Regions from separate parts of the Salinivibrio sp. IB574 genome, predicted to be linked through region 1. Evidence: riboswitches for the same ligand, from Rfam matches in the RefSeq annotation. Region 1 holds a riboswitch; the other holds the start of a gene.
The links. A riboswitch is a leader RNA that binds a small molecule or an ion and turns the genes downstream of it on or off. The one in region 1 is predicted to bind thiamine pyrophosphate.

Region 1 (8,262 bases):
TTACCGGTGGCGAAGCAAAAGTGATTGGAACTGGGCGGCGAGTTAAGGCCCGTCATGTCGATGGGCACCTCGTCCCTGTACACCTCGCGGTCAGTGAAGTACAGATAGACAGTCGGCGTGAGTTTATCGGCATCATGTCCGATCTTAGCGCGCTCACGCAGGCGCAAGCGAGCGTAAAACACGAGCGCAACCAGCTAAAAACCATCATCAATGCGATTGCCAATCCAGTGTTTGTCCGCGAGCTAGGCGGGCGATATACCATGGCCAATCATGCATGTGTGCAGGCCGTTGGGGTCGATAATGTGGAGGCGTTAGCTGATGCCTTTGCCCAGTTATTACCCAAAGGAGGACGAGAGACACTCAACGCGCTGGATCATCAACTGACCATGAATGGCGAGCCGGTGCATACCGATGTCACTCTGAACGATGGCCGCACCTTTAAACTGGCGAAAACCCTCATCCATCACCTCGAAGGTGAGCCATATGCCATTGTTACCGTCGCGTACGATGCCACCCCACTTCTTAATGCCATGAAAGACGCGGAGCGAGCGAACCAAGCGAAAAGTGACTTTCTTTCTGCAATGAGTCATGAATTACGCACACCGCTTAACTGTGTGCTTGGCTATGCACAATTATTAATGAATGCGACCTCGCCGGCGTTAGAGGCCACTCAGCAACAATACGTGGCACAAATACACCAAAGTGGCCGTCATTTACTCGCCCTGATTAATGATGTGCTGGATCTTGCCAAAATCGAGGCGGGAAAAATTTCCCTCAACCCGAGCTGGGCACCTTTGCGTCCGATGATTTGCGAGGCTATCGATTCGCTGTTGCCTCTTGCCCATCGCCAGACGGTGAGTTTGCGCCATACTCTACCGGACACACTCAACGGTGATATTTACGTCGATGCGACCCGTTTTAAGCAAGTGCTGATCAACCTCATTAGCAATGCAATTAAATATAACCATGCGGGTGGACGTGTCACGGTATCGACCCGTCAGCAAGCCGAAACGATAACGATCGCGGTGACGGACACAGGCATTGGCATTGAACAGGATAAGCTGAGCGCGTTATTTGAGCCTTTTAATCGCTTAGCGGCCGAGCAAACCCATATTGAAGGGGCAGGCGTGGGGCTTGCGGTCACACAGCAATTGATCGCGCAAATGCAAGGTGAGATCACCGTGAGCAGCGAAGTCGGAAAAGGGAGTTGTTTTGCCGTCACCTTTCCCTATCGTGGCCAGTCGTTGACCGAGATAGCGTCTTCATCCACACCATTCACCCTTACCCAGCCGCATCGAGTGCTTTTTATTGAACCAGACGTTGCACAGCAACGCTTAATGGCCGATTGGTTCGAAGATTGGCCGTTACTGACCTTGACCTGTGTCCATGATTTATCGTTAGCAGCCGCGATGGCGCATACCACACCGCCCTCGCTATTCATGGTCAGTCATGCGGTGCTTGATGACACGGCAGATCAGGTTCAGTCGCGACTCGGTGAACGGCCCATGATCGTGGTTAACGTGCCGGACACCGAATCTATGCAATCGCACAGCGATAGCATTGTGACGTTGGCGTCACCGGTATCGGGTGCGGCGTTGGGCCGAGCGATGCAAACACTTTTGGAGGACAGGGCATGACACGAGAAAAATCCCAAGCGCAGATCCTGATCATTGATGATCGACCGGAAAATGTCGACTTGTTGACTGCCATGTTGCTGCAATCTGGCTATCAACACATCACAGGCCTTAACGATCCACGCCTTGTGGCCGATTACCTCTCACCGATCCCCGATTTAGTGTTGCTTGATATGCGGATGCCACAACGCTCGGGGCTAGATGTTCTCGATTTGCTGAACAATACGCTCGGCGAGCACTGTCCCCCCGTGATGGTGCTTACTGCCGATAGTGACAACAATCTGCGCAATCAAGCCTTATGCCGTGGGGCCATTGATTATCTCACCAAGCCGTTTGATCATCATGAAGTGCTCCAGCGCATCCATAATATTCTCCATTTTCAATTCAAAACCCTGAAAGAGCGAGATCAAGCGGCGCGTTTGCAGATGTTAGTGAATAAGCAAACCGCGGCATTACGTACCCTGTCTTTAACCGATCCCCTAACCAATCTACCCAATCGACGTGCGCTGGTGGATGCGGCTGAACGTCAACTCGCAAAGGGGATGGTGACCGTGTTTATGATCGCGTTGGATGGGATGGAGGCGGTCACACAGCATCAAGGCCACTTAATGACAGAAGCGCTGTATAAGCACCTAGCGGGGCTCTTAGCCAGTAGCTCGGTCGCAAGAGGGCAGCGTATTGGTGTGTGGGACAACACACGTTTGGTGATGTTAGTGGAAGGAGATATCACCGCCATTGACGCACTTGCTAAGCGGATTTGTCGATTATTGAGTGGTCATCACACCCTTGATGGCCGTTTGATGTCGATGCACTGCCATGTGGGAATAGCCCAAGCGGAAGGTGAGCATCATGATGTGGAGCAACTCTTTCGCCAAGCGATTCTAGCTATCCCGACCGATGACACTGAAGTGGGTCATTATCGCCAAGAGTTGGATGCGCAATCGCAACGTGAGCATATGATCCGCAATGGACTTAGCCCGGCCCTTGAACAAGGAGGGTTGTCTTTGGTCTTTCAGCCCAAATGGGATCTCAATACCGGTACCATGGTAGGCGCTGAGGCGTTATTGCGTTGGCATCATCCGCAACTGGGAGCGATCAGCCCGGCCGAGTTTATTCCCATTGCCGAGCGAAGTGCTGATATGATCCAACTCGGCGATGCCGTTTTTTCTATGGCGTTGCGCGCGCTGGTCCGTTGGCGAGAGCAATACACCTTGCCTGAGGCGTTTCACTTAGCCATCAATGTCTCTTCCCAGCAACTTCGCCACGGTTTTGCCGACAGCATTCTTGCCCGCTGCCAAGCGCTGGAAATACCCACCCAAATCATTCAGCTTGAGGTTACTGAATCGGCGTTAATTCGACATATGTCGGTGGCGCTTAAAGAGTTACAACAGCTCCGTGATGCGGGGATGCACATTGCGCTTGATGATTTTGGCACAGGCTACAGTTCATTGAGCTATTTGAAACAGCTTCCTGTGGATTGGGTGAAGCTTGATCGTAGCTTTATTCAAGATCTTGCATCCAACGCCGGTGACAAACATCTTGTTGGTAGCGTGATCGACCTAGCGCATGGGTTTGGCCACGGTGTGGTGGCCGAAGGCGTGGAAGAAGTTGGCCAGCAACAGATTTTGCAGCGTATTGGCTGCGATCAAGCGCAAGGCTTCTTATATGCCAAACCGCTGGGAACAGAACAGTTTGAACAGCTTCTGCAAACCGGATGTGAGTGCCCAGCGACGGCTATCAGTGCGCCCGTGTCTGGATAGCCGTGGTCATCATCGGATTAGAGATGAGTCATGCGTTAGAGATGGCTGATAATGGTATCGAGGCGCTGATTAAACTCGGTGTTGGTCACCAAGCCTGACGTGGGACCAAAATGCTGGTGAAAACTCGGTAGCGATAAGGTTCCTTTAACCTCAGCAGCAAAATAGGGAGCAGAGTGCTGGGTTGAGGTCAATACTGGGTGAAAATCAACGAGAAATGCGTGACGGCACGGTATGCGTAAGGCTTGCGCTTTATCCGTAGGATGCATATCCTGAACACAGTTAGTCGGGGAGCAAGTAATTGCTGAGACTGCGAAAGCAGGACCCGTAGAACCTGATCCAGTTAGCACTGGCGGAGGGAACTGACACGATCAGCGCACAAAGTGACGCATACTGCCTCATTTTGTCTCCTTCCGCCCCTGATGATTAAGGGGCCAATATGAACCTATCTCCACCTGTTATTCTTACCATTGCCGGCTCAGACAGCGGTGGTGGTGCGGGCATTCAAGCCGACATTAAAGCGATTTCAGCGACCGGCGGCTATGCTTGCTCGGTGATCACCGCGTTAACCGCGCAAAATACTTGCGGTGTCGAGGCCGTCTCGGCGGTTGAACCTGATTTTGTGCGCGCCCAATTAGATGCGGTGTTATACGACATGCCGGTGCGTGCGGTGAAAATCGGCATGCTGGCCAATCAAGCGATTATTCGTGAAGTCGCTGCTGTGCTGGCACGGTCGCCACACTTGCCGGTGATTTTAGATCCCGTAATGGTCGCGACCAGCGGCGATCCTTTGCTCGACGAGCAGGCCATGACGGCGTTGATTGACGATCTTATCCCACGCGCAACCGTGCTCACTCCCAACTTGCCGGAGGCCGCCCGTTTAACTGGCCAGCCTGTTCCTACCTCTGTCGAGCAAATGCATGAGCTGGTGCCGGCACTTCGCCATCTAGGCTGTCCTTACGTGATGCTCAAAGGGGGCCATCTATACCAGACGCCCGAGAGTGTCGATATGTGGATTAGCCGAGACACCTGTCAAACTTTGCGCGCACGCCGCGTTGAAACCACCAACACTCATGGCACCGGTTGTTCACTGTCTGCTGCGATCGCCTCGTTTTATGCTCAAGGGATGACGCCTATCGAGGCCGGGCGAGCGGCTAAGCAGTATTTGACGGAGGCCTTAGCGCATAGTCAGCAGCTAACGGTCGGAAGAGGGGCTGGGCCGGTGCATCATTTTTACGCTTACCCTGATAATTTGTGTCTGTCGCCAGCAGAGCATGCTGTCGCGGAGTTGCCCTGAGACGAGCTCGCGCTGTGAGGGATGAGATCAGAAAGCACCATGACTGAAGGATAAGAGGGAAACGATCCGCTGCAACCTAAGTGGGGCAGCGGTATCGAAAAGAAAACACAAAGATGCGTTGGACGCGCCCGTTAGGCGGCAGACCAATGTGGTAAACGCTCGGCGGCGATATAAAAGACGCGATCGCCCGGTGCCACTTCGGTGTGTAGGCGAGGGTTCAGAGTGATCCCATCGCCTTTGTCGAGACCAATTAAGGTTGCATCGTGCTCATGCTTTAATTGATTAAACAAGGTGCCGACATCCGTTGCTCTTGCATCGGTGGGGTAGCGGGCACAGTATTGGGTCATCCCTTGAGCCGTGCTCAATAGCTCGTGATGTAATTGACTTGAACCGGGATCAACGGCTGCTTTTGCCAGCATTTCCACCGACACAGACGGCACACATTCAGCGTGCGGATAGTGCTGCTTCAATATTTGGCTGAGTGCATCATCTTGAAAATACGCGAGTAAATGAGCGGAAGGGTTTTTGTGGGCGCAGAACAGAGCCGCAGAAAGCGTAATATCGTCTTCTGGGTTATCGATAATAATGCTAGAGGCGCTGTCGATGCCGGCGCGCGCTATGCCCTCTGCATCGGTAAAGCTGGTCACGCGCACAAACTCTACCTCGCCAGGCAGCGGATTTTCCATTTCAGGACGCACACAAAGCACGATCGGGCGCTCGCCATGAATACCGCTTTGCAACAAACGGATTAACTGAATGGTACGCTGGCCGTTCCACCCCAAAACTAAAATATGATTTTTCACAGTAAGACTCCGTTTTCCTTGTAATCCACGTCGCCAATAATCCACTAAGGCACTGGTCACATGCCCAATCACCACCGCAAACAGACCGAGCCCACCGGGAATGATCCAAAAGGCGGTAATCCACTGTCCTGCCTCGGTCGCGGGCGAGTAATCGCCATAGCCCACGGTAGAGGCGGTGACCACTAAATAATAGATGTAGCGACTGAGTGACTGAGTCATCTCAGTTTCACCCGCCGATTGTAAAAGCAGCCAGCCAATAACGCCGTAGGCGAGTACGACCAATCCGAGAATACGCCCGTTTAAATGGGCGAAGTGGCTGATAATCCAACGTTTAAAAAGCAACCAAAAGGTCATAGTGTCTCGCTCATTCGCTATAGAAGCGCCAGTATGAAGGGATTTTTTATGGGTTTACAGTGTAAATCAATTCATTGGCGTTGAGAGGATCACAGTTTAATCGATTACAAGCGCATACATATGCATAAAGCGTACAATGCAGGTATTACCGACTAGGAGGACTTCGCGTGTTTACATCTCGTCGTCAACTCGAACAAGAGCAACAAAAACGTACTGAATTACAACTAAAACTGGAGCAAGTCAATGCCCAGATAGACGCGCTACACAGCGAAAAAGCGGCGTTAGAATCGGAGCTGGCCGTGGTACAGAGAAAACGGCAAACCGGTAAAGCGATCGACGCTAACCTGTGCCATTTTGGTGATTCAATTACCGCGACCCAATCTTCGCTGGCGACCCTAGCAGAAACCATTAATGGTGAAAAAGAGCGTGTGACGGAGGTGAGCCATCAGGCGGCGTCATGTGCCGAACAAGTCAATGATCTCGCTCGCCATGTGCAGTCATTATCCGCGCAATGTCAGCAATCGTCGGAAGCAATTCGTGCTCTCGATCAGCACGCACAGGAAGTGAGTGGCATTGTGAATTTGATTCGCGATGTGGCTGACCAAACCAATCTGTTGGCCCTGAATGCGGCGATTGAAGCAGCCCGAGCTGGCGAGCAAGGGCGGGGCTTCGCCGTGGTGGCTGATGAAGTCCGCAACCTCGCCGAACGCACTTCCACCGCCACGCAAGATATCACTCAGCTGGTGGAGAAGATTCGCGCCGGGAGTGGACATGCGTGTACGCTAACCGATCAGCTTGCCAGTGAAGCGATCAAATATAGCGAGCAAGGCCAACAGGTGGCAGATGCGATGGCGACGCAAAGTGAGCAAGCGCAGCACAGCCGAACCACCATTAAAGCATCGGCATTGCGTGCTTTTTGTGAACTGGCGAAACTCGACCATATCAGTTTTAAGTTTGCGATTTATCGTGTGGTGCTCGGTGAAGATAGCATGAGTGCCAACGACGTGACTGATCATACCCAGTGCCGTTTAGGGCAGTGGTATGACCGCGGCGAGGGACGACAGTACTTCGCCCAGTTACAAAACTTCAAAGCCATCGCCGCCCCTCATGAGCAAGTACACACCCACGCGAAAGCGGCGGTGGCCGCGTTTCATGCACAGCAACCCGAGCAGATGGTCGCGGCGCTAACAGGGATGGAAAATGCCAGTATGACGGTGATTGATAAGCTTGAACATCTGGCGATTGAAGGCAGCGAAGAAGTTGCGTAACGCGATGGGTGTGAAATAGCGACACCGATGGTAATCTCATCCTAAATCAAGGATAAAAAGCCGAAGGAGGCTGAAGTTACCATGACGTCGATTGCATTACTCGATGGTGGCCTAGGGCAAGAAATTTATCAGCGAGCGCCACAAGTGAGCTCACGGCTTTGGTCGGTGGCGGTAATGTTAGAGCATCCGGATATTGTTAAAGGCGTACACAAAGACTTTATCCGGGCAGGCGCCAAAACGCATACTCTCAATACCTATCCGGCCACCCCGACACGCTTGGCGAAGGCGGGGTTGCTCGATAGCATTGACACCATCTATCGGCAGGCCTTTTTTGCATTGCAACAAGCCATCGACGAAACCGGCGAGGACGTTGATATTGCCGGTTGCTTACCCCCTCTAGTCGGCAGCTATCTCGGTCAGCCCCAGCGTAGCTTTGAAGACATGAAAGCGGAGTTTGCCCATATTGCGCGCCTGCAGCCAGACGTGGATGTCTTTCTTATCGAAACCATGAGCAACACACTCGAAGCACGCGCAGCCTGTGCCGCCGCTCGCGAGCAAGGTAAGCCTTATGGGGTTGCATTTCGTCTCGAGGCTGATGGCAACTTACGCTCTGGCGAGTCGCTTAACGAGGCAATGCGTGCCGTGGCTGACTACGCCCCCACAGCGGTGATGCTCAATTGCTGTGATCCAGCCGTATTGACCACTGCAATGCCACACATGGCACGGAACTATCACACCGTGGGTGGCTATGCGAATGCCTTTAAATCTGTGGATGATATGGCCAAAGGCAGCAAAGCCGATGCGCTAGAAGCCCGTGAAGATCTTTCACCGCTAGTGCACACCGAACGCGTACAACAATGGATCGCCGACGGTGCCCTTGTAGTTGGCGGCTGCTGCGAAATCACCCCCGTCCATATCCAACACCTCGCGCAAACCCTTGAACAATCTCACGCGATCATCAAGTTCTCGCAGCTGGGTTAGGGGGACAGTTTAACTCGTTCCCACGCGGAAGCGTGGGAGTGCATACGGTGCTGGAACCATAGGTGACGGTAATGCCAAATCTCTGAGATAACGTCTTATGCGATAGGTTGGGGATATCTGCATTGGTAGAAAAAGTAAGACAATAAGTAGCCAGCGACATAAATGCGA
Region 2 (8,262 bases), on a different contig from region 1:
CGCACTCCGATTGACAACCTGTGCCGTATGGTGGAAGCGGCGATTGATGCCGGTGCGACCACCGTTAATATTCCCGACACCGTCGGCTATACGGTTCCCAGTGAATTCGGCGATATCATTGCAACCTTGTTTAATCGCGTCCCCAATATCGACAAAGCGGTAATTTCTGTCCACTGCCATGATGATTTGGGGATGTCAGTCGCCAACTCCATTGCCGCCATACAAGCCGGCGCCCGCCAAGTGGAAGGCACGATTAATGGCATCGGCGAACGCGCCGGTAACTGTGCGCTGGAAGAAATTGCAATGATTTTAAAAACCCGCGCCGACTTATTAGGTGTGGAAACCAAGTTAAATCACACCGAAATCGCACGCACCAGTAAGCTGGTTAGCCAACTTTGCAACATGCCAATCCAGCCCAACAAAGCCGTGGTCGGTACCAATGCCTTTAGCCACTCTTCTGGCATTCACCAAGATGGCATGCTGAAAAACAAAAATACCTACGAAATCATGACGCCAGAGTCGATAGGGTTAGGCAAAAAAGCGCTGAATTTGACCAGCCGATCCGGCCGCGCCGCAGTGAAAAGCCACATGGAAAACCTTGGCTATACCGAGCAAGACTACGATTTAGACACCTTGTATCAGTCATTCTTGCAGCTGGCAGATCGTAAAGGTCAGGTGTTCGATTACGACTTAGAAGCCTTGATGTTCTTCAACAACCTCAAAGAAGAGGACGACTTTTATAAGCTCAACTATCTAGGCGTGCAATCTGGCAGCCTAATGGCGACCACCAGCATCAAGTTGCAATGTGGCGATGAAGAAAAACGCGAGGCGGCAATCGGTAATGGCCCCGTCGATGCCCTTTATCAGTGCATCTACCGCATTACTGGCTACGACATTGAACTGGATAAATTCGATCTGACCGCCAAAGGAGAAGGGGAAGATGGTCTCGGTCAAGCCGACATTATTGCCAACTACAAGGGCCGTAAATATCACGGCACCGGGGTCTCAACCGACATTATCGAAGCCTCCGGTGAGGCGCTATTGCACGTGATCAATGCCATCTATCGCGCGGATAAAATTGCGCAGATCAAGGAACAATCCCACTTAAAACAGGAGACAGTATAACCATGGCCAGCGCACACCAGATTGCAATTTTACCCGGCGACGGTATCGGCCCCGAAGTAATGGCGCAAGCCGAAAAAGTGCTTGATGCGGTGAGTGAGCGATTCTCACTCACCTTTGAGCGTCACCACTACCCTGTGGGCGGTGCTGCGATTGATGCCCACGGCTCCCCTTTGCCGGCGCACACCTTGGCTGGCTGTGAAAAAGCGGATGCGATTTTATTTGGCTCAGTCGGCGGCCCCAAGTGGGAGCATTTACCGCCAACCGAACAACCGGAGCGCGGTGCCTTACTGCCGCTACGCAAGCACTTTGGTCTGTTTTGTAATTTGCGTCCGGCACAAATCCATACCGGTCTCGAAGGCTTTTGCCCGCTGCGCGCCGACATTGCCGACAAAGGCTTTAACATCGTGGTGGTGCGAGAACTGACCGGCGGGATTTACTTTGGTGAGCCCAAAGGGCGCGAAGGAGAAGGCCGCGAGGAAAAAGCGTTTGATACGGAAGTCTATCATCGCTATGAAATTGAGCGTATTGCCCGTATTGCCTTTCATTCGGCCCAGCTTCGCAACAAACACGTGTGCTCAATCGATAAAGCCAATGTGCTGCAAAGCTCGATGCTGTGGCGTGAAGTGGTAGAAGAAGTAGCAAAGGACTATCCAGATGTCCGCTTAAGCCATATGTATATCGACAACGCCACCATGCAGCTGATCAAAGACCCGTCGCAATTTGATGTGATGCTATGCTCGAACATTTTCGGCGACATCATCTCCGATGAGTGCGCCATGATCACTGGCTCAATGGGCATGTTGCCATCCGCGAGCTTGAACGCGAGTAAATTTGGTTTGTATGAACCCGCCGGCGGCTCTGCACCCGATATTGCGGGTAAAAATATCGCCAACCCAGTGGCGCAAATTCTCTCCGCCGCGCTCATGCTGCGCTACTCGTTAGGCGAAGAAGACGCAGCCTGCGCGATTGAGCATGCAGTCAGCCACGCGCTGGCGGCCGGTGAGTTGACCGCGGATCTAGCGGGTAACCGCCCCGCATTGAGTACCGAACAAATGGGCGATCGTATCGCCGCGTATATCCGCCAAGGCGCAGAATAATTACCCGTAAGGATACGAGCTATGTCGAATGCAAACACCCAACAAGGCGCTAAGACCTTGTATGAAAAAATCTATCAAGCCCATGTGGTCACCGAGCAGCCAGGCGAAGCGCCGCTACTGTATATCGACCGTCATTTGGTGCACGAAGTGACCTCACCACAAGCCTTTGATGGCCTGCGTGAAAAAGGGCGCCCCGTGCGCCAAGTGAGCAAAACTTTCGCCACCATGGATCACAATGTCTCCACCGAAACCAAAGACATTAACGCGTCAGGGGAAATGGCGCGCATCCAAATGGAAACCTTGGCCAAAAACTGCGAAGAGTTCGGTGTCACTCTGTACGACTTAAATCATCCTTACCAAGGCATTGTGCATGTGATGGGCCCCGAGCTTGGCATTACCCTGCCCGGCACCACCATCGTATGTGGTGATTCGCACACCGCAACCCACGGTGCCTTCGGCTCCCTCGCCTTTGGTATTGGCACCTCAGAAGTCGAACACGTACTGGCCACCCAAACACTCAAGCAATCCCGCGCCCGCACGATGAAAATTGAAGTCACGGGCAAAACAGCCCCCGGGATCACTGCCAAAGATATTGTCCTTGCGATTATAGGCAAGGTCGGTCATGCCGGCGGCACTGGGCATGTGGTGGAGTTTTGTGGGGACGCCATCACTGCCTTGTCGATGGAAGGGCGAATGACGGTCTGCAACATGGCCATCGAATTAGGCGCAAAAGCTGGCCTGATCGCGCCAGATGACACCACCTTTGCCTACCTAAAAGACAAAAAATTTGCCCCTAAAGGCGAGCAATGGCAGCAAGCCGTCGCGTATTGGCAAACCTTGCACTCGGATGCCGATGCGCACTTTGATCGCGTGGTCACTCTCGATGGCAGTCAAATCCATCATCAAGTCACATGGGGCACCAACCCCGGCCAAGTGGTCAGTGTGCATGATAGCGTGCCTGCTCCAGAGAGCATGACCGACCCGATAGAGCGCCACTCGGCTGAGCGTGCCTTAAAGTACATGGGGCTGACGGCAGGCCAAGCCATTACAGATATCCGCATCGATAAAGTCTTTATTGGCTCTTGCACCAACTCACGGATTGAAGACATGCGCGCAGCCGCCGCTGTCGCCAAAGGACGACGCGTGGCAGAGGGTGTACATGCCATGGTGGTGCCGGGCTCCGAGCAAGTACGCGCCCAAGCAGAGCAAGAAGGGCTGGATGTGATTTTCCGCGAAGCGGGCTTTGAGTGGCGCTTGCCCGGCTGCTCGATGTGTTTGGCAATGAACAACGATCGCTTAGGTCCCAAAGAGCGCTGTGCATCCACCAGCAACCGTAACTTTGAAGGCCGCCAAGGCCGTGAAGGCCGTACCCACTTGGTCAGCCCTGCAATGGCCGCCGCCGCTGCTATTGCCGGTCATTTTATTGACGTTAACCAATTATAAGGAGGCCTTATGTCAGGCATACACACTCATACCGGCATTGTTGCCCCATTGGATGCGGCGAACGTCGATACCGATGCGATCATCCCTAAACAATTTTTGCAAAAAGTCACCCGTACTGGCTTTGGTCAGCACCTGTTTCACGATTGGCGCTTTTTAGACGATGCGGGTAAACAGCCAAACCCAGAGTTTGTGCTCAATCAAGCGCGCTACCAAGGGGCGAGCGTGTTACTCACTCGCGAAAACTTTGGCTGTGGCTCGTCACGCGAACATGCTCCTTGGGCACTGGATGATTACGGCTTTAAAGTGATTATCGCCCCCAGTTTTGCCGATATTTTCTATGGCAACTGCATTAATAACCAAATGGTGCCGGTGACCCTTGAAGAAGGCCAAATCGATGCTTTATTTACGTATGTGGCCGAAAATGAAGGCGCGACGGTAACGCTAGATTTGCCCGCCCAAACCATCCGTGCCGGTGAACACTGCTTTAGCTTCCAGATGGATGATTTTCGCCGTCATTGCTTGTTGGAAGGATTAGATAGCATTGGCCTCACGCTTCAGCACGACGCTGAGATCTCGCGCTTTGAGCAAAACATTCCCGCCTTTTTGGCATAACACAACGCTTTAACCACTAAAACGCTGCTTGAGCAGCGTTTTTTTATGGCCATGAAAGCAAACATGGCGCAAGCTGGTCTAGGATATAAACAAGATACGCTCGCGATTGAGGAAGCGGTATGCGAACACGGATCACGCTCATTTTTTGGTTACTCGTTGCTTTTCCAGCCTTGGCCGCCCCGAAAGCCGATTATTGGGCAATGTGGGATACGCACAACCCCGCCAGCCAAGCCACATTTACTCATCACAGCTGGCAAGTATTACTCGATAAGTATTTACAGCCTCAAGGACAGCACACCTTATTTAACTACGCAGCCGTCACCGAGGCCGATAAAGCGACTCTCGATCATTACATTGGCATGCTCACCGCGCGCGACCCGCGCACCCTGACCAAAGACGAACAATACGCGTACTGGGTTAATCTCTACAATTCAGTCACCGTAAAGCTCATTTTGGACGCGTATCCTGTCCGTTCAATCACCAAACTCGGTGGCCTGTTTAGCTTTGGACCTTGGGATGATGAGGTGGTCACGGTGGCAGGTGAACCCCTTACCTTGAATGATATTGAGCACCGCATTCTGCGCCCGCTATGGCAAGATCCGCGTACCCACTATGCGGTCAATTGTGCCAGCCTTGGCTGTCCGAACCTACAGCCACAAGCCTTTCAAGCCGACACCTTGGAGGCACAATTAGAACAAGCCGCCTACACCTTTATCAACAGTGATAAAGGCGTCAGTCAGCAAGGCGAACAATGGCAGCTTTCTTCTATCTATGAGTGGTTTAAGGCCGATTTTGGCGGCAGTGAACAAGGGGTGATCGCCCATATCAATCAATACCGCGATATCAAGCTTCCCGAGGATGCACGCTTAGACTATGACTACGACTGGGCGCTTAACCGAACCGCTGACTAAAAGGCTTGGTTAACCCTAAGCCAATCAGTACAATGGCGTGGTACTCATTGGGGAGCCTCTTGGCTGAGATTGCGCGCCGCGCTAAACCCATCGAACCTGATCCAGCTAACACTGGCGTAGGGATTGAGACTTGATGATGTCATCAACCAGCCTCAACACCCACGCCCAACTTAGGAGCGTGCTGTGAAAGTCATTACGTCTGTTTTAACCGTACTTTCTTTGTCTCTGTTATCGCTTGGCGCCCGCGCCGCTGACCCGCTGACTATTTATACCTACGACTCATTTATCGCCGAGTGGGGCGCAGGGCCAAAAATCAAAACCGCCTTCGAAAAACGCTGTAACTGTGAGGTCGAGTTTGTGTCCCTTGAAGACGGCGCAGCCTTGCTCAACCGCATGCGGATTGAAGGCAGTACCACCAGCGCCGATATCGTGCTGGGTATGGACACCAATTTAATGAAAGAAGCGGAGCGGAGCGGCATTGTCGCCGAGCACGCAGTGAATACGGAGCGCCTACAGGTACCCGGCGGTTGGGATAATCCCTACTTTATCCCCTATGATTACGGCTACTTTGCCTTCGTGTATGACACCACGCGCCTGCTCGATCCGCCCAAGAGCTTGAAAGCCTTGATTGAAGATCGTGATGACATCAGTGTGATTTACCAAGATCCCCGTGTCTCCACCGTTGGCCAAGGCTTAATGCTGTGGATCCAGAAAGTATACGGCGATCAAAGTCAGCAAGCATGGCGTGATCTCGCGGAGAATACCATTACCGTGACCAAAGGCTGGACCGAGGCGTACAATATGTTTCTGAACAAGGAAGCAGACATGGTGCTCTCTTACACCACATCACCGGCTTACCATTTGGTTGCCGATGATGATGACCGCTTTGCCGCCGCGACGTTTGAAGAAGGCCATTATATGCAGATTGAAGTGGCCGCGAAATCAGCCTACACCGACCAGCCAGAACTGGCGGATGCGTTTTTGCAGTTTATGATTAGCGATGAAGCGCAGTCGATCATTCCCCTTACGCAATGGATGTATCCTGTTACTGATATCACGTTACCAGATGCCTTCTATACCTTGAATAAACCCGAGAAGAGTCTGCTTTATCAACCCGATGAAGTGATGGGCAACCGTCAACAATGGGTGCGTGACTGGCAAACAGCGTTGGTTGAATAGTCGTCATGCTCAATCCTTCACGCACCTGGCCGGGCAGTCTCGCGGCCAGTCTCGTCGTGCTTTTAATTGGCAGCGCCCTATGGGCGCTGTTCTCTCACAGCCAAGATCTTAACCTTGAGGCACTATGGCAAGATGCCTACCTTCGTCACGTCACCGTATTTAGCTTCAAGCAAGCCACTTTATCAGTGATCCTCAGCGTGGGATTAGCGATTCCTGTTGCCCACGCCCTGTCGCGTCGCGAGTTTGCCGGTAAACGTTGGTTGTTGAAACTGTTTGCCATGACCTTAGTGCTGCCTGTGCTGATCGGGGTATTTGGCTTGGTGGCCATTTTTGGTCGCAGCGGCTTGATCGCCGACACCCTACAACATTTTGATCTTTCCATGCCGTTTTCCATTTATGGATTGAGCGGCATTTTGCTGGCACACGTGTTTTTCAACTTACCATTTTCCGCCCAGATCATGGTGCAAGCGCTCGAGGGGATCCCCGCCGATCAACGCCGCTTAGCGACGCAATTAGGTTTAGGTGGCTGGCAGCGTTTTCGTCACCTTGAATGGCCTTATCTTCGCCAAAGTTTGCCCCATATCGTCGGACTGGTGTTTATGCTCTGCTTTACCAGTTTTGCTACCGTCATGGCGCTTGGCGGCGGCCCTAAAGCCACCACCATAGAGCTGGCCATTTACCAAGCCATTCGCTTTGACTTTGACTTGCAAACCGGCGCGGCATTGGCGCTATGGCAGATGATGCTGTGCGGCACGATTGCGTTTGTGGTGCAAACATTCACACGCGCGGTGCCGAATACACCCAGTGAAGTATTACCGTTGCCGCATGCCCTCGATAGCCGAGCGGCGAAATGCTGGGATCTGCTCTGGATAACCTTGGTCTTGCTTCTCGTATTGCCGCCACTGGGTGTGGTGCTGTATCGCGGGCTCAACCCAAGTGCGCTCACTGTCCTTGCCGATACAGCGTTATGGCAAGCCACCATGCACTCATTATGGGTGGCCACCGGCGCGACCGCTATCGCATTTGTGTTGGCAATTGCGGTGATCTTAGCCAGCCGTCACTGGCGGTTTCATGGTCAAAAAAGGCGAGCCGATGGTATTGAGACGCTAGGAGCCATGATTCTGGTAGTGCCCAGTATCGTATTAAGTACAGGACTGTTTTTGCTGTTTCGCCAATTTAGCGATGTCTTTAGCCTCGCCTTGTGGTTGGTGATGGGAGTCAATGCCCTGATGGCGTTACCTTACTTGATTAAGGTGCTCAGTGCCCCCGCCTATCAAGTGGCGCAATCTTATCATGCACTCTGTGCCACCTTAGGCGTGCGTGGGATCACTCGCTTGCGCTTAATTGAATGGCAGTGCTTACGCCGCCCAATAGCACGTGGCCTCGCGGTCAGCTTTGTCCTCTCGATGGGCGATCTCAGCGCCATCTCTTTATTTGGTAGCCAACACTTTCAAACACTGCCTTTGTATCTATTTCGTCTGATGGGCAGTTATCAAATGGATGCGGGCGCCGCGGCGGCCATGCTGTTATTAGCGACCAGTTTAGGCAGCTACGCTCTGATCATCCGCCTCGTCCAATGGAGACACGCATGCTAACCCTTTCCAATATCACGTATCGCTACCAGCAAGCGTGGATGCACTTCGACGCTCACATCGCGCCGGGAGAGATTGTTGCTGTACTCGGCCCAAGTGGCGCCGGGAAAAGTACCTTACTCTCTCTGATTGCAGGATTGATTGCTCCTGATAGTGGCGAGATTTTGATTGCAGGTAAGCCAGTCACTACCGCGCCGGCTCACCAGCGCCCACTCTCCATCCTGTTTCAAGAGCATAATGTCTTCACCCACTTATCGGTGTTTGACAACATGGCGATTGGACTTTCGCCCTCACTCAAGCTCA

Region 2: another riboswitch for thiamine pyrophosphate. It lies ahead of thiB (thiamine ABC transporter substrate binding subunit); the one in region 1 lies ahead of thiD (bifunctional hydroxymethylpyrimidine kinase/phosphomethylpyrimidine kinase).

What each region holds. Positions count from the first base shown of each region.
Region 1 covers NZ_MUFN01000018.1:2,399-10,660, reverse strand. Annotated here, with positions in the region: gene BZJ17_RS10165 (ATP-binding protein) at 1-1,637, shown strand, start outside; gene BZJ17_RS10160 (EAL domain-containing protein) at 1,634-3,394, shown strand; gene BZJ17_RS10155 (hypothetical protein) at 3,430-3,660, opposite strand; TPP riboswitch at 3,669-3,769, shown strand; gene thiD (bifunctional hydroxymethylpyrimidine kinase/phosphomethylpyrimidine kinase) at 3,831-4,688, shown strand; gene BZJ17_RS10145 (potassium channel family protein) at 4,820-5,845, opposite strand; gene BZJ17_RS17610 (methyl-accepting chemotaxis protein) at 6,013-7,113, shown strand; gene BZJ17_RS10135 (homocysteine S-methyltransferase family protein) at 7,195-8,094, shown strand.
Region 2 covers NZ_MUFN01000016.1:22,953-31,214, forward strand. Annotated here, with positions in the region: gene leuA (2-isopropylmalate synthase) at 1-1,125, shown strand, start outside; gene leuB (3-isopropylmalate dehydrogenase) at 1,128-2,222, shown strand; gene leuC (3-isopropylmalate dehydratase large subunit) at 2,244-3,665, shown strand; gene leuD (3-isopropylmalate dehydratase small subunit) at 3,675-4,277, shown strand; gene BZJ17_RS09640 (DUF547 domain-containing protein) at 4,397-5,188, shown strand; TPP riboswitch at 5,227-5,328, shown strand; gene thiB (thiamine ABC transporter substrate binding subunit) at 5,381-6,367, shown strand; gene thiP (thiamine/thiamine pyrophosphate ABC transporter permease) at 6,373-7,962, shown strand; gene thiQ (thiamine ABC transporter ATP-binding protein) at 7,956-8,262, shown strand, end outside.